Regions from separate parts of the Filimonas lacunae genome, predicted to be linked through region 2. Evidence: riboswitches for the same ligand, from Rfam matches in the RefSeq annotation. Region 2 holds a riboswitch; each other region holds the start of a gene.
What was found. Region 2 has a riboswitch for cobalamin ahead of FLA_RS17385 (TonB-dependent receptor). Riboswitches for the same ligand answer to the same signal wherever they lie in the genome.
Positions count from the first base shown of each region.

Region 1 (5,249 bases), 3.3 Mb from region 2:
TAAACCATCTTTCCGACATCAGATTATAGGTTTTAATCACCTCTTCTATATTGTCCAGGTGTATACCTACTGCCACGCGCATGTACATATGTTGCGGGCGCTCTACCACTTTACCGTTCAGTTTCAGCAGGTAGCTGCGTTCCAGGGTTTTAAAGCCAAAGTAGTCAAAGGCAAAATCCCTGTCGTATATAATAGTGCTGTCCAGCAATGCCGAATGCTTGCTGATTACGGCGTATACTTCATCTTCCAGTAAGGATGCTTTTAGCCCGGTTTTAGGTTCTACATAATTATATAGCTCCCCCATAGTGATGGAGAACGACTTTGTGGTATTCTTATGGAGGTTGCTTACGGCTATGCGGGATGCCAGCAAACTGTAATCCGGGTGAATGGTACTCATCGAAGCTGCCGTTTCTGCAGCCAGGTTATCTAACTCTGTGGTGGTAACACCGTCATAAAGTCCCTCAATTACCTTCATAGCCACTTTAGTGGGGTCTATGAATTTGCTGTTGAGACTGTAACACAGTTTCTCAATACGAGCTGTAATCTTGTCAAATTTTACTGATTCTTTTCTGCCGTCTCTTTTTATAACGAACATAGGTTACAGAATTTTGTGTTAGAGTTATTGGTTTGTTATTCGTTGTTCTCAGCGCTCAATTATTGTTCCATGTATATTAGAAATCCTCATCTGTTGAAAAGATCTCTTGCTCCTTCGAACTATTCACACCCGCTTTCTGGTAATCACCCACTCTTTTCTCAAAAAAGTTGGTTTTTCCCTGTAAAGAGATCATTTCCATAAAGTCGAAGGGATTGGTGGCGTTGAATATTTTAGGGTAGCCCAGTGCAGTAATCCACCGGTCGGCCACAAACTCAATATATTGTTTCATCAAATCGGCGTTCATGCCAATCAGTCTTACAGGTAATGATTCTGAGATAAATTCTTTTTCAATACGCACGGCATCTGTAATTATCTCCGTAACCCTTTCCTGTGATAACTTATTGCTAAGCATGCTATATAGTAAACAGGCAAATTCGCAATGCAGGCCCTCATCTCTCGAAATCAATTCATTGCTAAAGCTAAGGCCGGGCATTAATCCTCTTTTCTTTAACCAGAAAATAGAGCAGAAGCTGCCGCTGAAAAAGATGCCTTCCACCGCTGCAAAAGCTACCAGGCGTTCGGCAAAAGAGCCCTGTTCAATCCAGCGCAGTGCCCATTGTGCTTTTTTAGTAACCGCAGGTACAGTTTCAATAGCGTTGAACAGCTTATTTTTTTCGGCCGGGTCTTTAATATAAGTGTCAATTAATAAGGCGTAGGTTTCTGAGTGTATGTTTTCCATCATAATCTGGAAACCATAAAAACAACGTGCTTCGGGCAGCTGCACCTCGCTCATAAAGTTCACCGCCAGGTTTTCGTTTACGATACCGTCACTGGCTGCAAAAAATGCCAATACATGTTTAATAAAGTGCTGTTCCCCTTCATTCATTCCAGCCCAGTCTTTTAAGTCCTGCGACAAATCAATTTCTTCTGCGGTCCAAAAGCTGGCTTCATGCTGCTTATACATTTCCCATATAGCAGGGTACTTGATGGGTAATAAAACAAACCGTTCCTTGTTCTCCTGTAGTAATAATTCTGTTTCCATAAACCGGGCCATTTATAATATAATCAAATGAGTATCAATATATTTCTTAACCGGGCAGAGTGTAAGATCCTATGACTGTACGGGGGGAATTGTACAATGTTATGGTGTCTAAACTCCGACAAGCTTATGAGCGTAAGGGTTGTCAGTAATATCATTAAGGCCGAGTATCTGACTAATTCCATGCAAAACGGAAAACACAGTTGCGCCACAGCCCGGGAATCTCACCCGGTTCCTCTTTAAAGACGGATAGCATAGTGCCTTAATGTTCCTGCAATCTCGGGCAGAAAACAGGTAATGGGAAAGAAACTTATAAACAGGGTGTGCATACTTTTTACACAATAAACAGAACCCTCACTGCATAGGCATTTGGTAAAAATTCCCCTATTCAAGGGTGAAACATAGAAGGGGCATTACTGAAAATCGGGGAAGAATTTTTCTTTGAATAAGGTGTATTTGTTTTTGAGTTCCCGCATACAACCGATACAAAGGCAATCATTGTATTTCAGTGCAATATGATCGCGTTCGGCTTGGGTAAGGTGTAATCCGTTACACTGACAGTTGCTTACATCGCCTACTTTACATTCAAAGGGCTGCTGGCAGCGGGGACATATTTTGTTTTCATGTATAGGCATTCGTATTGTACTTTAAACCAGGTTAACTGCTATAGCAAATATACACTTCTGCTTCCGGGATGCCACCTGTATAAAAAGGGTTTACCTGTGTTATTAAGAACAAACAAATTCCGTTACTTTCAGCTTTCAACCTTAAAATCTTAACCAATGAATGTAACATTCAAGCGCAGAACTAAAAAAGTAATCATATATCTCACCATTCCTTTCCTGGTATTATTTGTTTTCAGGCTGTCATATGGCTACCTGGTTTCCTCCGTAGAGAGAAACAATTGGGTGGCCGATTCTGATTTCTTTAGCAGTATAGGGGAGTTAAGAAAAAACTATGCATCGGAAAAGGGTGGGAAACGGGTAAGTGCGCCTGATTGGGCCGATAACCAGAAATATGAAAAAACAGCTACGGTACAAACCCGTACTACCAAATTTGATGCAGATGCTGCTGCGGTGGATAGTGCAACCAAACAATTTAGTGCCGTAATACAATACGAGCAAAGTGTGGGAAATAAAGGTAGCCGACAGTTACATTTATCTATTGGTGTAGTACCATCTGCCTTTGATAGTTTTTATACGGCTATTCAAAAAATAGGCACCGTAAAAGAGCGGGAAGTGGTAAAAGTGGATAAAACCAATGAGTACCGCCAGCTGAACGCAAAAAGGGAGTCACTGGAAAAAACACTGGCCTCTTTACAGGAACTGAAATCGGAAAGCGGCGTAATCTCCGACTTTGTTACCCTACATGATAAAATTCTGGAGATAGAAAAGGAATTGCAGGAGTTAGGTGTAGAGTTGGGGAATTTCAATTCTGAAAATGAGTATTGCACTGTGAGGGTGTCTTTGTTTGAAGGTTCGGCAGGAAAAAAGGCCAGCTTTTTTACGCAAACTAAAAATACATTGGAGTGGACCATTCAATATTATACCATTCTGATTGCGGCACTTTTTGGAGCGTGTTGTGCAGCTACCCTGATCGTTCATATTGCTATTAAGCTGAATATTCTGAAAAGCGAAGTACAAAACTGATCATATTCATCCGCAAAACCCGTTCAACTTCCGCTCATCAAGTTTTAAGAAACATGCCGGCTATTCGGTTATTTTTGTTACATGGGAAAGCGCTTACTGATTCTATTGGCTGCTGCAATGCCCTTTGCGTTGTTTGCACAGGAAAAATGGGACCTTCGCCGTTGCGTGGAATACGCGGTAAAAAATAATATTTCTGTTAAGCAGGCCGATGTACAGGCCCGCATTAGTGAACTGCAACTAAAGCAGGCCAGAATGAACCGGTTTCCCAGTCTTGGGTTTTCTACAGGATTGGGGACACAGTTTGGGCGTTCTATTGATCCTACTACCAACCAATTTACTACCACACAATTATTGTATCAGAATTATGGATTGCAGGGGAGTGTACAGGTATTTGGATTTGGACAGCTCAAAAACAGCATTCAGGCCGCCAGATTTAATGCAGAAGCTGCTTTAAAGGATATAGAACGGGCCGCTAATGATGTATCTATGAATGTTGCCACTTATTATTTGCAGGTAGTAGCTTCTAAAGAGCAGATCAATATTTCAGAAGTTCAGATAAAGCAGGATCTGGCACAATATAAGGATACCAAAAGCCGTGTAGATGCAGGTGCGTTACCTGAACTCAACCTTGCAGAAATTGAATCGCAGCTGGCAACAGATAGTATTGCGCTGATTACGTCCAGAGCTACTTTTGAGCAAAACGTGCTTTCTTTGAAGGCACTTCTTAACATAGAAGCAGGAGATGCCTTTGAGGTAGATACGCCTCCTATGGAACAAATTCCTTTGGAAAATATTGCAGATATGCAGCCTGATATTGTATATCAACTGGCTTTAAACAATCAGCCGCTGCAAAAAGTAAATGAACTTAAAATAAAAGGAGCTGAAAAAACAATTGCAGCGTATAAATCGCAATTGTATCCTTCTTTATCGCTGGGTTATAGCCTTACGTCCCGCTTTTCCAGTTCATTGAAGTCTGCTACTAATACGATAGCCGGTTATGATTATTTGCCTTATTTTACGGATATAAATGGCCAGATATATCCTGTGCAAACACCGGTTTATTCCAGTTCTTATTCCCGTAAATCATTTGGCAAATGGTGGGATGGATATGGTTCTCAGCTGGATCAGAATTTTAACCAGTCCATAGGATTCACGCTAAGTGTGCCCATCTTTAATTCAGGCAACACTTATAAAGTCAATTATCAGCGTTCGCAACTGGATTTGAAAACATTGCAACTGCAAAAAGCACAGGCAAATCAGGATTTGCAACAGAATATTTATAAAGCTTACGTGAATGCAACATCGGCAATGCAAAAATTTTATGCAGGTGATAGAAGCGTAGCTTCTGCACAAAAAGCATATGACTTTGCCACTAAACGATATGAAGTAGGGCTATTGAGTTCAATAGATTTACTTACTAACCAGAACAACTTACTTAAAGCCAAACTGCAACAGTTAAGCAACCAGTATGAATATGTATTTCGCATGAAATTGCTGGAGTTTTACAAAGGGCAGGGGCTTAAATTATAATTCAATGATCCTAGAAACTGTTTTTGTATATGAGTAAAAAAGCAATATGGATTATCAGTACACTGGTGGTGTTGGTCATCTTACTGGTAGTTCTTAAAAAAAGTGGAGCGTTGGGTAAGGACGAAGGGACAAAAGTATCAGCGGAGAAGGCTGCTGTACGTTCTATTACAGAAACGGTAACAGCCAGCGGTAAGGTATATCCCGAGGTAGAAGTGAAAATAAGCTCTGATATTTCCGGCGAAATTGTAGAGCTCACAATTGCCGAAGGCGACACCGTGAGAAAAGGACAAATGCTGGCGCGCATTTATGCAGATATCTATGCTTCACAGCGCGACCAGGCAGCGGCTACCGTTTCCCAAACAGAAGCACAGGTAGCTAATGCGAAAGCACAGCTGGGAGCATTGAAAGCTACACTGGACCAGACAGAAGCGGCTTA
Region 1 covers NZ_AP017422.1:7,658,295-7,663,543, forward strand. Annotated here, with positions in the region: gene FLA_RS30400 (ribonucleoside-diphosphate reductase subunit alpha) at 1-595, opposite strand, end outside; gene FLA_RS30405 (ribonucleoside-diphosphate reductase small subunit) at 672-1,637, opposite strand; cobalamin riboswitch at 1,779-1,914, opposite strand; gene FLA_RS30410 (cysteine-rich CWC family protein) at 2,048-2,269, opposite strand; gene FLA_RS30415 (DUF4349 domain-containing protein) at 2,417-3,283, shown strand; gene FLA_RS30420 (TolC family protein) at 3,365-4,813, shown strand; gene FLA_RS30425 (efflux RND transporter periplasmic adaptor subunit) at 4,843-5,249, shown strand, end outside.
Region 1: linked by a shared signal. The riboswitch ahead of FLA_RS30405 (ribonucleoside-diphosphate reductase small subunit) and the one ahead of FLA_RS17385 (TonB-dependent receptor) in region 2 are both predicted to bind cobalamin.

Region 2 (5,249 bases):
AGGTATAGCTATTCCCTTTCAGGTTAGTGATATTAGGCGCCAGCACCATCTTATCTCCAAGGTTCAGGATAATGGTATCAGAAGTTACCCCGGTAATATCCGGAGCCAGGAATTGCTCTTTTCTACAGGAGAAAGCAATGATAACAACAACGGTCAACAGCTTTAGAAAAATGCTCTTTTTCATATGTTTCATGTTCAGCTTAGTCTGCTTTTTCTTTGGTTATGGTTTATATGATATTTATTTAGGCAGTAAGGCAAAATGCGCAGGAATATCACCGGTACGTACACTCCATTTCTTTTTCCCCTCTTTTGAAAAACAGTACAGTAAACCAGGCGACACATAGTTGCCGGCATCTGTAACATAAATGTCTTTGGTAACCGGATGCACCATAATACCATAAGGTATTTCTATGTCTTTATCAGTTCCGTCGGTAATGAAAGAATGGGTAACTATTTCGTGCGTGCGGGTATTGGCAATACCATAGGTGATGACATTGGAATTGGTAATATAACTCCACTCCGTACTATATATGTATAAGGAGTCGCCGTCGAGATAAAACTCACTCACTGCAATGGGCAATGTATCGGTGACCTGCTGTGTAGTCTTATCTATAAAGTATAACCGGGAAGGCAGCTGTTTGTAATCGCCACGGGAGGTAACCCAAAGGTCGCCCCGCTTATCCACCTTTATGTGGTGCAGGTTATAAGCCACATCAATACGCTTCTCTTCTGTAAAAGTTTCCAGGTCTATTACCGAAACAGTTCGCTCGTATTTCTCGCTATTGCCGGCGCCCATATAACCACCCGAGTTGGCTACATATATTTTACCGCCGGTTATTTCCAGTTCATCCGGCTGGTATCCTACAATACACCTGGCTACTATGGCAAGGGTGGCCGTATCTACTTTAGCTACATACCCTTTTTGTGCATAGTTGGGGTTTATTTCAATGGGGCCTGCATAAGAAGTAATATATGCAAAGCCTTTATCAAATTTTATATAGCGGCAGTTAGGAATTTCAATCTGCCCTATCCGTTTCGCCGTTTTTGCATCCATCACTTCCACTTTATTGGAAGCATTGATAACCGCATACAACTTGCTGCCATAGATAGCTAAATCATTACCCACATCTCCCAGCTCTTTAGGAACCGTAGGGTTAATGCCTGCATAAATATTCCTTTGATAAATACCGGTAGTAAAATCAAAATAATCCAACGTGCTTTTATTACTACCCATATTACCCTCATTCAGCAGGTAAAAGCCCAGGTAACCGTTTTGTGCAGGAGCTGCCAGGGAATCCAGTTCGGCCTGGAACACCTCTGCATCTTTTCGGCACGATGGTGTTGCAAAAACCAGCAGCAACACCAGGAAGTATAATACATAGGTTCTCATAGTTCAACAGATAAAATGAGTTTATAATTTCTTAGCGGCATCGGGTAGTTATCTACCACATCAAAATTCTGGTTGAAAATATTATTCATCTCCCCGGCCACCTTCAAGCGGTTTTTCTTCCATTTAAATTCTTTCGATACACTCAAATCATGTGTGTACCAGGGTTGTACATAATTAAAAGGGATATTGGTTCCGGTATAACGGGCGCCTATATAAATAAAACTATAGTTCAGGCGCCAGAACCGGTACTGTATACTTGATATTGCTGAACCACTATGCCAGGGTATATAAGGAAGCTGGTTGCCATAGGTAATGCTTTGCAATTGTCCACTTTTACGCTCCGTAAAATCCTGCGCTTTCTGGTAAGTATAACTGGCCCTCAGGTTGAATAAAATACCATCCGGCAAAGTGAATACCTGGTCGGATACGATATCTATTCCCCTAATCTCTGCATAGCCCACATTTATCATCGTCCAGCGATACTGGCTCCCCCCCTTGGGTACAGCTATTATTTTATTGGTAACCTGGTTAAAGTAACAATCCGCCTGTATTTGCCAGTCGCTTAATGCCGAACCCGGCAGGCTTTTATGATATACAAAGCCCAGGTTATACTGGTGCGTGTATTCCGGTTTCAAACTGCTATTACCAATATCTGTATAATACAGATCGTTGAAAGTGGGCATCCTGAAAATATGCTTATAAAAGGCCCTGATGTTGAAGTCTGTTTTAGGAAAGAGTTTATACGATACAAACAAAGCAGGCGACAATTCTTTTTTAGCAGGCGCCGCGGCAGCAGAATCACCTACAGAAGTACCACTTACAGTGGTGCTTTCATTTACAAACGTGCCCAGCACACTCCCCTGCATTTTAAACCTGCCCAGGTCTGCAGCACCGGCTAATGCTACCAGGGAAGTCCATCTTTTGGGAAACACAAAACCTTCCATACTTGACCAGAGTGTATTATACTGGAAGTCGGTAGCCAGGTTCATATCTACCTTTTTCGACACGCTGTATTTATGGGCCATAGAAGCATACCACTCCTGCTGCTTAAACCTGTTATCAATCAGCAACAGCGTGGTATCAGGATTCAGGTAACGCATATAATCATTGGCATACTTGGCGTTCACCTGTACATCATATCCCTTGCTAATGTTCTTTTGAAAAGAGCCCTGTACAAAAAAGTTTCGGTCCCATTGCCTTTGCGAGCGCTTCCAGATATTATTTACAATAGCGCCGGGTATACCCTTTTCCGAATTATAAAAGTAGGCTTTGGCATTCCAATAGCCGCGGTTCATCGTTCCATACAATCCACTCTCCAGCCGCTGCGCATGAATATCTCCGTTTTGCCGTATAGCTGTGGTATCCCAGGCCACCTGGCGGGTTTCATGTATCACCTTTTTGTAGCGGTATGGATAACGGCCCGAAGAATAGATAGATTCACCACTAAACGAAAGGTTTATTTTTTGGGTGAGCTTTTGCTCGAATAAAATGGAGGGATTGATGAGATCGAAGGAGCCGGTTTTAAATACCCCTTTCACATGCGTTTTCCGCAAGGAATCAAAAACGGGTTTGCGGCTGCGCAGATAGATAGAGCCGGACGAACCATAATCTTTGGCGGGTTGAAAAATTTCGCTTTTCTGACCATTATACAAGGAAATGGATTCGATGTTATCCATGGAAAACTTGCCCAGATCAATTTGTCCGTTCTGTGCGTTGCCCAGCTGAATACCATCGTAAAACACGCCCATATGGTTGGTACCCATGCTGCGCATATCCACGGTTTTTAACCCGCCAATACCGCCATAATCCTTCACCTGCACACCGGCAAAATACCGTATGGCATCTGCTACGGAAAAACTGTTTAAGCTTTCTAAATTTTTGCCTGCTAGCTTTTGTGAAGGAATCACTTCTTTATACCCGGTGGTAGCAATGGTAACATGCGGCAGGTTTTTAGCAACGCCTGTATCGGCACGCGTTGTATCACGATAGGTTTGTTGCCCATACAAACCGGTGCTTATACATGCCAGAAAGGTGATCAGTAAAGTATTAGAAGCGCTTACACTACACATCCATCAATTGATTTCTCGTATAGCTTACGCAGAATGGTGCACGACAACAAGCAAAAAGCCTGAAATAGTTCGGTTTAAGTAGTAATCAAAGCCCCAATCCACGAAAGCTTAAAAATTTATACGCAGTGGCAGGTCTCCTGGCTTGTTCTCACTTGACGCGGCCTTCCCGTTTTATTCACTAAAAACAGTGGCAAAAGATGGTTCAAGTGTTTGGTATAGAACTTACAGTAGCGGGACTGCTCAGGATTTTCACCTAATTCCCTATTAATCCTAACATATGTGAAATCTATGTTAAGAACCAATGCGGCACGAAAGTAATGGAAAATATCGACAAGTATTCAATAGCAATTTTTTTTACAGATATTCCTGTATATCAGTATAAACGCCCGCTCTGTTATTCACTGTACTCTTTTTTAATACCCAGCTTTATCATCTTGGATCGTAATGTAGATGGGTTCAGGTTTAATATTTCTGCGGCACCGGCAGGTCCCCAAATTTTACCATTGCATTTTTTTAGTACTGCCAGTATGTGATCTCTTTCATTTTCATCGCTTGTTTTCATTCTGCCTGCCGTTGCAGTGCCTGGCTGCTCCTGGGATAACAGCTTTGAAAAGCTGACATCTTCTATGATACCGGTTTTAGCCAGCAGAATGTGCCGCTCAATAAAATGCTCTAATTCACGTATGTTACCCGGCCATTCATAGGCCATCATTTTTTTGAATGCTTTATCTGCCATCCCGGTTATTTTCTTTCCGGCCTTCCTGTTATAATAATGAATAAAATGTTCTATTAATGCAGGCAGGTCTTCCCGGCGCTCCCGCAACGGAGGTAGCAGAATGGGAAACACATTCAGGCGGTAATACAAATCCAGGCGAAACCTGCCCTCCGCAACTTCTCTTTCCAGGTTACGGTTAGTGGCTGCTATAATACGTACGTTTATCTTAATGGGTGCCCGTGATCCTAAACGTTCCACCTCTTGCTCCTGCAATACACGCAACAGCTTTACCTGCAGTTCAATGGGTAATTCACCTATCTCATCCAGGAAAATGGTTCCTTTATCAGCGCGCTCAAACTTGCCAATCCTTTTATCAATGGCTCCTGTAAAAGCGCCTTTTTCGTGGCCGAACAATTCAGATTCTATTAAAGTAGCCGGCAGTGCACCACAATTCACTTTTACAAACGGCTGCCCTTTCCTCCGGGAGAGATGATGTATGCTATCTGCTATTTTCTCTTTCCCTGTTCCACTTTCGCCCAGTATTAAAACAGAAGTGTCTACAGGCGCCACCTGGTTTATCATATCCATTACATTCAGCAATGCAGGGCTGCTACCAATAATACCATTAAAATGGCCTTCGCTGCTGTTCACTACTTCCCTGGCAGCACCAGCCGGTTTATCATCCATCAGTAACGCCTGTTTCTTTTCTTCTGCGGCAATACTGTTCATAACTGCTGCCAAAGGTTGTTGCAGGCGAAACATCCCTTCCATTTTATCTGTACTATATCCATCAGTAATACGCCGGAAAAAGCTTAAAGAAAAAACATAATTATCGGAAGATAAAAATGGGAGTACCAGGTTAGACCCTAAATCAAAAGTATCGGCAAACAAGGCTTTCATCGGGTGTGTGGCAAACAGGCTTTTAAAATCCTCCCCGTTATACCATCCGGCAGCGTTGTCATTAGGCGTGTGCACTAATGCCTGCCGTATTATTTCAGGGTCTTTTCCCGAAATGGTGCACAATTCTTTAAACCCTATCACCTGGTATTCATCGAACCCGATACGTAATAAAGCA
Region 2 covers NZ_AP017422.1:4,372,268-4,377,516, forward strand. Annotated here, with positions in the region: gene FLA_RS17375 (PKD-like domain-containing protein) at 1-184, opposite strand, end outside; gene FLA_RS17380 (YncE family protein) at 239-1,390, opposite strand; gene FLA_RS17385 (TonB-dependent receptor) at 1,387-3,459, opposite strand; cobalamin riboswitch at 3,570-3,777, opposite strand; gene FLA_RS17390 (sigma 54-interacting transcriptional regulator) at 3,854-5,249, opposite strand, start outside.

Region 3 (5,249 bases), 3.3 Mb from region 2:
AGCCAGCAGCTACGCCTAAAGCGCCCACCAATGCTGCAAAAATGGTTAGCTGAATTCCCAGAATCTGCATCACAAGCAATATCAGCACTATTTGTAAGGCGGCCGTAATCATACTGCGCATAAAAGGCCGTAAAGAAGGGTTTACATCCTTATTGTGCATAGTGCTGGCAGTTCTCTTTTTCAGAATGCGTATAAGCCATTGGCCCACAAGAAAAACGAGGATAGCTATAAGAATCCTCGGGCCAAAAGTGATAAGCCAGTCATAAGCTTTATCATAGAATTTGTCGATGTTGAATTGCATAGGGCTTTTAGCCAATGGAGAAAAAAACTATGCCATTTTGCAACTACCCTTAGGTAAGGGGGGCGGCTATTGCTGATATCTGGATATCTTAAATCACTCAATAGGGAGTAATATTTTTATGGCAGTTAGCTATTTCCAGGTGTTATATATCCCGGCAGCATCGGGATTTAAAGAGTTTGAGCCCAACCAAAGCGCTGATATTTACAAACTGTATATACTATCTATGGGAGATCTGTTTCACGATCTTATACAGGATCAGTACCATTATACAGTGTACGATTTTGCGGGCGATGAAAATATGCTGGAAGTGATAGGGCTTACACCCATGAATAAAGAATTTTTATCTCCTGCTAAAATGCTGGAAGACCTGGAATACTACAACAGGCTGATTATTTACCTGGAGCAGGAATGCAAATCCGGTAAAGAAGAAGCCCTGTTACAAGAGCTGAGGTTATGGAGTGTAGATGTTGCCACATTGGCGATTATGAAGCAGGAGGCGGCAGCATTAACAGCCGTATGCCATTATGCACTACTTCATAACTGCAGCATAAGGTTTGGTATTAATAACCCATAAAAAAGCGGTATTACAGTACTACTGTAATACCGCCGTAAAAAAACGTCCTCTTAAGCAACTACCACACCGGCTTTAGCTCTTGCTTTTGCAGCAGCTTCCACCATGTTTTGTAATGCTTGTTTGGTTTCAGGCCATTTGCGGGTTTTTAATCCACAATCGGGGTTCACCCATAAATGTTCTACAGGAATTACATCCGCCGCTTTTTGCAGCAGTTGCTCCATTTCCTGTACGGTAGGTACACGGGGGGAGTGTATATCGTAAACGCCGGGGCCAATTTCATTCGGATATTTGAAATCTGCAAAGGCGTCCAGCAGCTCCATTTGTGAGCGGGAAGTTTCAATGGTAATGACATCTGCATCCATTGCGGCAATGCTGTCGATAATATCATTGAACTCGCTATAGCACATATGCGTATGTATCTGGGTGCTGTCCTCTACACTGCACGACGAAACTTTAAACGCCTTCACTGCCCATTGCAGATAAGCGGCCCAGTTTTCTTTGCGTAATGGTAAACCTTCTCTGATGGCAGGTTCATCTATCTGTATCACTTTAATACCCGCTTTTTCCAGGTCGCTTACTTCATCCCGGATAGCCAGTGCAATTTGCATGGTAGTGGTTTCCCGTGGCTGATCGTCACGGACAAAGCTCCATTGCAATATGGTAACAGGGCCTGTTAACATACCCTTCATGGGTCTGTTGGTCAACGATTGTGCATAGCTGGTCCATTCTACAGTCATAGGCGCTTTACGCTCTACGTCTCCAAAAATAACCGGAGGCTTTACACAACGGGAGCCATAACTCTGTACCCATCCGTTTTTAGTGAATACATAACCTTCCAGTTGTTCGCCAAAGTATTCCACCATGTCGTTACGCTCAAACTCTCCATGCACTAACACATCAATGTTCAACTCTTCCTGCATTCTTACACAGGTTTCGGTCGAAGCTTTAATGGCAGTGTTATAAGCTTCCAGTGTAATACTGCCTTTTTTCAATTGTGCACGTAACTGACGTATATCGGCTGTTTGAGGGAAAGAACCGATGGTAGTGGTAGGAAACAAAGGCAGCTTTAGCAGTGCCTGTTGTTGTTGCCTGCGGCTTGCAAAAACCGAGTTACGATGGGCATCTGCATCTGTAATAGCAGCTACTCTTTCTTTTACATGCGTTTTGTGAATCAAAGGAGAAGTGCGGCGGCTGGCAATGGCTTGCTTGTTCTCGTCCAGCAAGGCGGCGGCACCTGCAGCGTTGGTTGCCAGTTGTTTCAGGGCAACCACTTCCTCTACCTTTTGCTTAGCAAAAGACAACCAGTTTTTAATTTCGGCGGGTAACGCTGTTTCAAAAGAAAGATCGCATGGTACATGCAATAAAGAGCAGGATGGCGCAATCATAATACGATCGGTGCCAATCGCTGCTACTGCTTTCTGAATCAGCTTCAATGAGTTTTCAAAATCGTTCTTCCAGATATTCCGGCCATCAATTACGCCCAGCGATAACTTTTTGTCGCTTTTCGCAAAGTCAGTTGCCAGAATATCATCTAATTGAGAAGAGCATCTTACCAGGTCCAGGTGAATGGTTTGTACCGGTAAACCCAACACAGTGGTCAGGTTTTCGCCGTAACATTCAAAGTAGCTGGCTAATAAAATAGAAATTCGTGGTGTTACTTTAGATAGTTCATTATAGGTATAGACAACGCCCTTACGTTCCGCGTCAGTAAGATTTAAGCTCAGGTAAGGCTCATCAAACTGTATGGTACGAATGTTTAATTCATCCAGCTGCTGCATCAGTTTTTTATAAACAGGTAACAGATTTTTCAGCAGGTCAATACGGTGAAACCCTTCTTCTTTTTCCTTGCCACATAATAAAAATGACACAGGTCCTAATATCACAGGTTTAGGTTGTATCCCTGCCTGGATAGCTTCGCGGCACTCATTTACAATTTTGTCCGAAAGCAGGTTAAACTGCTGGTTGGCATAAAACTCAGGTACAATGTAGTGGTAGTTGGTATCAAACCACTTGGTCATTTCCATGGCAGTAATGTCATAACCATCTTTTTGATAGCCACGGGCCATGGCAAAAAGAAGATCTGTTTCCGGAAACTGCTGTTGCTCTACCAGGGGGTGAAAACGCTCAGGAATGGCGCTTACTGTTAAACACATGTCCAGTACCTGGTCATAAAACGAAAAATCGTTACAGGGAATCAGGTCAATACCTGCCTGTTGCTGTAATAGCCAGTTATGCCTGCGTATCTCTTTTGCAGTTAACTGAAGGTCGCGAAGTGTACTCTCACCAGCCCAATAGCTTTCACAAGCCTTTTTGAGTTCGCGGTGGCCACCAATACGTGGGTAGCCCAAAATGTTAGTGAACATGTTGTTTGTTTTAACGTGAAACAATTCAAACATGCTCTTTGCCAGCAAATGTTTACAGGATAAAAGAGGAGTAGGAGTAAGGACAAGACAAAGCACAGCCCTGCCATATAAAGGGGCTGATTATGCACTTATCAATTACTGACTACGCTTTATATCGTGAAAGCATTCATCATTTACAATAAAAAAGGCAAGTATCCTGGCTTGTTTTCTGTAGAGCGCCTTCCCACTGCGCCATTGCGCACTGTAGTGGCGTGATTGCTGTACAGCCGTTGACAGAGTGTAACCCCATCATCGGAATAAACTTACAGTAGCACGTCTGCCCGTGATTTACACACGGTTCCTTATTAATCCCGCTTTTGGCGGAAACCTTTTACTGAATTGACCTTATAACAAAGAACACAGGGCAAAGGTAGGGACTGGCAGGCAATTAATGGAAAAAGATCATTGGGCCAAAGACATGCAGGCGGCAGAGTATTGGGGCGTATGCTTACCGATACACGAAAATCATACGTATTTGATCAGGAACGAATACCCCGTAAATGCAGTAGAAGCAAGGATCTCTGTTTCAAAAACAGCTGTTAGGTGTGCCTGGTTGCTTTAAAAAGGGAGCTTTCCGAAGCCTCATCCTATAGAGCGAGTTGCTCGCTCTATAGGATGAGCTGCTCGTCTGTTGTGCTGAGCTGCTTGCTCTATAGGATGAGCTGCTCGTCTGTTGTGCTGAGCTGCTTGCTCTATAGGATGAGCTGCTCGTCTGTTGTGCTGAGCTGCTCGCTCTATAGGATGAGCTGCTCGTCTGTTGTGCTGAGCTGCTTGCTCTATAGGATGAGCTGCTCGTCTGTTGTGCTGAGCTGCTTGCGCTATAGAACGAGCAGCTCAGCACAACAGATCAGTTGCCTGTACGTTAGAATACGCGTTGGGATTGAAGGAATCGGTGGCCTGGCAGATGGAATGAGCATAAAAAAAGCATGCTCCGGGTGTCTGGAAGTGCTTTCCCATACCTCGTCCTATAGGACGAGCAACTCGTAAGTGCAAGCGAAGCGCCCGTTTGTTAGAATAGGAGGGCGGAAAGTGCAACTCTGTTTTAACAGTTATTGAGGACACTTGCTGCTGTTGCGCTTTGTTTTTTCTGCTATTAGGCTGACTAAAAAGGTTCAGCTTAAAAAAGTTGGGGCCGACCTTTTTAGGGCCGACAGCTTCTTTTTCTAAAGCTTAGCCTTTGGGATCAGCCCCCAAAAAGGCCCATATCGATAGATATGGGCCTTTGATATTTAGTAGGAGTAGTAAGCTTATGAGCTACAAGCTTCACAGCTGCCATCTATGGGGCAAGCCGCACCGGTAATCTCTTCATCAGAAGCTGGTGTTGCAGCCTGGTTTCTGTTGTTTAAAGGCTGCATTTGCACACTGCCTTGTTTTTCTACAGTAAACTGAACTGCTTGTGCAGCTGCCTGGGTACGTAAGTAGTACATACCGGTTTTCAGGCCTTTTTTCCAGGCATAGAAGTGCATGCTGGTTAATTTAGCCTTGTTCGGTTGCTGAACAAACAGGTTTAATGATTGAGATTGACAGATATAGGCACCACGGTCGGCTGCCATATCAATCAGTGTACGTTGCTTGATCTCCCAAACAGTTTTATAAATTTCCTTGATCTCCTGCGGAATCTCTTCAATAGCCTGAATAGAACCGTTGGCAGAAATAATCCTGTTCTTCATTTCGTCATTCCATAATCCCAGTGCTACCAGGTCTTTTAACAGGAACTTGTTTACAATAACAAATTCGCCACTTAATACACGTCTTACATAGATGTTGGATGTGTATGGCTCAAAGCATTCGTTATTGCCCAGTATTTGTGAAGTAGAGGCAGTTGGCATAGGAGCAATTAACAGGCTGTTTCTTACGCCATGTTGTTTAATCTCCTGTTGCAGTGCGCTCCAGTTCCATCTGTTGCCTGGTACCACACCCCAGAAATCAAACTGGAATGCACCTTTGCTTAGTGGGCTGCCTTCATACGAGC
Region 3 covers NZ_AP017422.1:7,651,984-7,657,232, forward strand. Annotated here, with positions in the region: gene FLA_RS30385 (mechanosensitive ion channel family protein) at 1-301, opposite strand, end outside; gene FLA_RS30390 (hypothetical protein) at 420-875, shown strand; gene metE (5-methyltetrahydropteroyltriglutamate--homocysteine S-methyltransferase) at 926-3,238, opposite strand; cobalamin riboswitch at 3,408-3,624, opposite strand; gene FLA_RS30400 (ribonucleoside-diphosphate reductase subunit alpha) at 4,525-5,249, opposite strand, start outside.
Region 3: linked by a shared signal. The riboswitch ahead of metE (5-methyltetrahydropteroyltriglutamate--homocysteine S-methyltransferase) and the one ahead of FLA_RS17385 (TonB-dependent receptor) in region 2 are both predicted to bind cobalamin.

Region 4 (5,249 bases), 240 kb from region 2:
CGGCACTTTAGCGCCATGCGGCACAACAGTGCCTTTTACCACCGGTCCCAGCAGTTTAGTACAGGCGGGATAAGTAAGGGCTTCAAAGCCGCAGCCTAATGTATCCAGCAAACAGTAATGCGCTGTTTGCCAGGCAAGTTCGTTTTCTATGCTATAAGAAAGTACGTAATCAGCAATATCCACCAACACCTGGTCTGGTTGCGGACGTTCGTTAGAAATATGGGAAGACATAAAGGATATTATTTTTGAAATGAAATTAGCGTTGCTCTAATGGAATATAATCGCGGTTTTCAGGGCCGATATAGTTAGCGCTGGGCCGGATAATTTTACCATCCTGCCTTTGTTCAATAATGTGCGCGCTCCAGCCGGTTACCCGCGAAATCACAAACAACGGTGTAAACAACAACGTAGGCACGCCCATCAGATGATAGGAAACCGCCGAAAACCAATCGAGGTTGGGGAACATTTTTTTCTCGTTCCACATCAGTGTTTCCAGTCGCTCTGCCACCTGGAACAACAGCATATCCCCTGCTTCTTCCGAAAGCTGTTTGGCCACTTCCTTGATCACTACATTCCGGGGATCTGAGATCGTATAAACCGGGTGCCCGAAGCCTATGATCACTTCTTTACTTTCCAGCCTTTTGCGAATGTCCGCTTCGGCTTCGTCCGGCGAAGCATACCTGCTTTGTATATCATAAGCCACTTCATTGGCGCCACCATGTTTGGGCCCCCTCAGCGCACCAATAGCGCCGGTAATGGCGGAGTAAAAATCAGACCCCGTACCGGCAATAACGCGACTGGTAAAAGTAGAAGCATTGAACTCATGCTCTGCATATAAATTCAATGAAATCTGCATCGCTTTTTCCCACGAAGCAGGCGTCTTTCTCCCGTGCAGTAACGTAAGAAAATGACCACCGATAGAATCGTCATCTGTTTCTACCTGTATCTCCTTTCCATTATGAGAGTAGTGATACCAGTACAGTAAAGCAGAACTGAAACAGGCTAGTAGTTTATCTGCAATATCCCGGGCGCCCGCCAGGTTATGATCATCTTTTTCGGGCTGTATACTTCCAAAGGCAGATACAGTAGAACGCATCACATCCATCGGATGGGCGGATGTGGGAATTTGCTGCAGGATATTCTTTACAGAATGCGGCAGCCCTCGCAGTGATTTCAGCTTGGCTTTATAAGTAGCCAGCTGTGCCTTGTTGGGCAAAGTGCCATAGATAAGCAAATACGCGACTTCTTCAAACTGGGCTTTGCCGGCCAGGTCAAGAATATTGTATCCACGGTAGTGCAGGTCGTTGCCGCTTTTACCTACACTGCAAAGTGCAGTATTGCCTGCGGCCACCCCGGAAAGCATCACGCTTTTTTTGGGCTTAAAAGATTCGGAAGCGGTATCGTTAGACATTTTTGTTCTTTTTAAAAAGTTCATCCAATTTTTGTTCGTAGCTGTAGTATCCGATAGAGCGGTACAGCTCTTCTCTGGTTTGCATGGTGTTTAACACCTGCTGCTGTGTGCCATCTTTCCGTATGTGCTGGTAAACGTTCTCTGCCGCTTTATTCGCTGCCCGGAACGCTGAAAGCGGGTAAAGCGCCATCGCCACCCCGGCATCGTGCAGTTGCTCTGTTGTGTACATCGGAATCATTCCAAACTCAGTGATGTTAGCCAACACCGGCAGGCCTGTAGCATCTGCAAACTGCCGGTAGAGCGCGAGTTCCGGCACCGCTTCGGCAAAAATGAAATCTGCACCCGCCTCTTTATACGCCACCGCCCGTTCCAGTGTTTTTTCCAGCCCTTCGGCTGCAAAAGCATCTGTACGGGCACCGATCACAAACTGCGCATCTGTTCTGGCATCTACGGCAGCTTTCAGGCGATCCACCATTTCTTCCTTACTTACCACTTCTTTACCGGGACGATGACCGCAACGCTTGGCCCCCACCTGGTCTTCTATATGTAATGCCGCTGCCCCTGCCCGTATCAAAGACTTTACCGTGCGCGCTACATTAAAGGCTGAAGGACCAAAGCCCGTATCAACATCTACCAATAAGGGAAGGGAACACACATCTGTGATTCTGCGGATATCGATAAGCACATCTTCCAGCTGGGTAATGCCCAGGTCAGGAATGCCCAGCGATCCGGCAGCCACCCCGCCTCCTGAAAGATAAATAGCCTGAAAACCTGCCTGCTGGGCCAGCAACGCATGGTTGGCATTGATGGCCCCCACAATCTGAAGCGGAAACTCTTTTTTTAATGCATCCCGGAAGGCAAGCCCCGGAGATGGTAATACTGGATTCATACTCATATGGCTGTTAACAATTGAAAACGGTGTTATTACAACTATGTCTTACAAGCGCTTCGTAAGCTTTGCGATAAGGCAGGCAGGATAAAAGGAATAAAGGCATGAAACTATTCCTCAACGTTAATTGAACAGAATAATACGGCTGGCACTTCCATCGTCTATCCGACATATACTTCAAATCGCGAAAGCATTGTCTACCCGGAGTGGCAGGTTTCCTGACTTGTAACAGCTCTTCCTCCTTCCCATACGCACCGCATACAGTGAATGTATTGAAAGAGCCTTAGTGGTTACTTACAGTTGCGCGACAGTTCGTGATTGACACACGATTCCCCTCTTACTTTACGGCTGTGTAAAACCAGTTCCGGCTAAATGTATATTTCTAAAGAACGTTCAACGAATATAATGTATCCGCCCCACTTAACTAACAATTGTTAACAACAGGGAATAAAAAAGGTACAGCAGGCTAAACTTCACAGGGCCGGAACTGTACCTTATAAAATGTTTTCAACAACCACTTATTGCTGTGTAAATTGCTTTACTACGATATGGGTTTTGTCGCCCAGTTGCATAGTATCGCCGGTTACCTCTACATGATCACCTGCTTTCAGCTGCTTGTAGCTTTTTTCCAGGTTTCTGATGCTGAATACGCTGGAATACACCACACCTTTATCATTAGTGATAGTAGCCATAAAGCCATCTTTGCCATTAGCCACATCACCCACTACACCTGCCACGGTAAAAGCAGCCTTTTTAGTAGTATCCTGTGCAGCAGCTTCTTCCTGATGCTCGTGTTTCGCTTCGGAATGATCATGTCCGTGCGCTTCCGTTTCTTCTTCTTTCGGAAACTCTTTGTAATCATTTGTTTTGCAAGATGTCATTACCCACATGCCGGCAGCTGCTACGGTCATGAGTACCAATTGTCTTTTACTTTTCATTCGTCTGTTGTTGAGAATTGATTGTATTACGCCGCCAAAACTATGCTTTTGTGTCAATTATTTGAAATATCCTTCCCGCTCCCACTTACGCAAAGTTTCTGCCGGCAAACCACAGGTAAGCAGCAATTTACCCATCTCCCCTTCCTCATTCGGCCCCATGCTCCAATCCACCGCATAGGCAACAAAATCTTTATCTACAGGCACCTTATTCCAAAGCTTGTTCACCGTAAGCAACCTGGCTGCTTTATATATCATTTCATTAGCCGGCAACCACCATTCATCCCCCTCCTGCACCTTGCCCATAAAAGCAGTATATAACCGCTCATAACTGGTGTCGGCCCGAAAATGCTTATCATCACTCACCAGTATAAAAAGTTTTTCAAAACGCAATTCGTCATAAGTATTCAATATATCCACCTTTTCCTTCACCGTAAGCATACTTAAATGGGGATGATAATCATCCACCTCGTGAATGCCTAACTGCAAAATAGACAAAGGCGCATTCCATTTTTTTCTCACCAGCCTCTCCGTTACCGACTGTGCAATTTGTAACGCCAGTTGATCAGACAGTTGTTCTATCGTGGTGTTATCCGGCATTTTCACATACAGCAACTGGCTGGTACCATCCGGGTAAACACTTTTTATTTCATCCAACGCTCCTGTGCCCGTATATTGATATCTTTCTTCATAATATGTGGCTTTAACGCCCGCAAGCGACTCCCAGCAATCAGCCTTTTCTATCCGGTCGTGGCCGTATTGAAAATGCTTTACCATACAAAAGATATCATGTTCCATTTGCTGTAACTTATCAGCCACCTCGCGCCCTGTAAGATTTTCATAGTCCCTGCCCAATTTTTTGCCATTGATATGCAGCGCCTGGTAGGCGGTTTTCCTGCCATTTTCCTGTAGCAATCGTACTATCACTACCGGTTTCCGGTCTCTCATATTGTATTCAACATATTCTACACAGGAATTGCTGCACTTAAAAATGCCTGCATACACTATTTCTCCGCCATTGGCTTCATATTGCATGTAGCAAGGCCTGCCACCGGAATCCAAACCATACTTATAATTCGCATCCGGCTCCCATTTATCCAGCAAAGGCCCCCCAGCCGGCAAAACACCATTCGCATACTTCTCCACATCAAAGCGATCTTCTTTTGCGTACATCCACTTCACCACCTGCTGCTTTTTTTCAAGCAGGTGTGTCCATTTGTCATACACTGCAACATACCGGTTGAACAGGTCGTCTTTTACCAGCTTCACGGGATGAACGCCGGCCAGCTCACCGTTTTTTTGCATAGTAGTTTCAGTAGAATTATTGCATGCCGTTAGCACCGGCAGCAAAAGAAATAATAAGGGAATAAGGTTCTGTTTCACGGCGTCAATTTACTATAATTACTAAACTGTTATTAATAAATATAAAAGCATATATCATAAACGATGTAAATACATTAATCCCTCACGAAGTAAAAAATAACTTATTTTATATTAATGCACTAACGTTTCATTTTTAAAACAGCTTGATTTATAAGGTTTTCCTTTTTACTATATAATAATTTATCCTTATCATGCGCAAAATTTAAAATCCTGAATCATTATGTTTTGTACAAACTGTGGAGCTCAAATTGACGACAAAGCCGTTGTATGCGTTAAATGCGGCGTACCAACCAACCAATTCGCAGCACATGCCAACCCGGCCAGCCCGGCTGCTAATGCGGAAGGGTATGATTGGTTAACTACTTTATTACTTTGCTTTTTCGTAGGCGCATTTGGAGTTCATAGCTTCTACACCAAAAAGACCACTATTGGCATTATCCAGTTATTAACCCTGGGTGGCTGCGGTATCTGGGCTTTAATTGATCTGATTTTGATTGTAGTAGGAACCTTTAAAGATGGCGAAGGCAGATTCCTCGTTAGGAAATAAATTATTGTTTACCGTATGGTTGCTCGTTCCCCTGTTGATTTTTCAAATCAATTATCACAGCGGGAACGGGCACTTTACTGTGTG
Region 4 covers NZ_AP017422.1:4,131,350-4,136,598, forward strand. Annotated here, with positions in the region: gene FLA_RS16345 (bifunctional 2-methylcitrate dehydratase/aconitate hydratase) at 1-231, opposite strand, end outside; gene prpC (bifunctional 2-methylcitrate synthase/citrate synthase) at 257-1,411, opposite strand; gene prpB (methylisocitrate lyase) at 1,404-2,300, opposite strand; cobalamin riboswitch at 2,492-2,678, opposite strand; gene FLA_RS16360 (hypothetical protein) at 2,819-3,238, opposite strand; gene FLA_RS16365 (hypothetical protein) at 3,296-4,540, opposite strand; gene FLA_RS16370 (TM2 domain-containing protein) at 4,839-5,165, shown strand; gene FLA_RS16375 (DUF2752 domain-containing protein) at 5,134-5,249, shown strand, end outside.
Region 4: linked by a shared signal. The riboswitch ahead of prpB (methylisocitrate lyase) and the one ahead of FLA_RS17385 (TonB-dependent receptor) in region 2 are both predicted to bind cobalamin.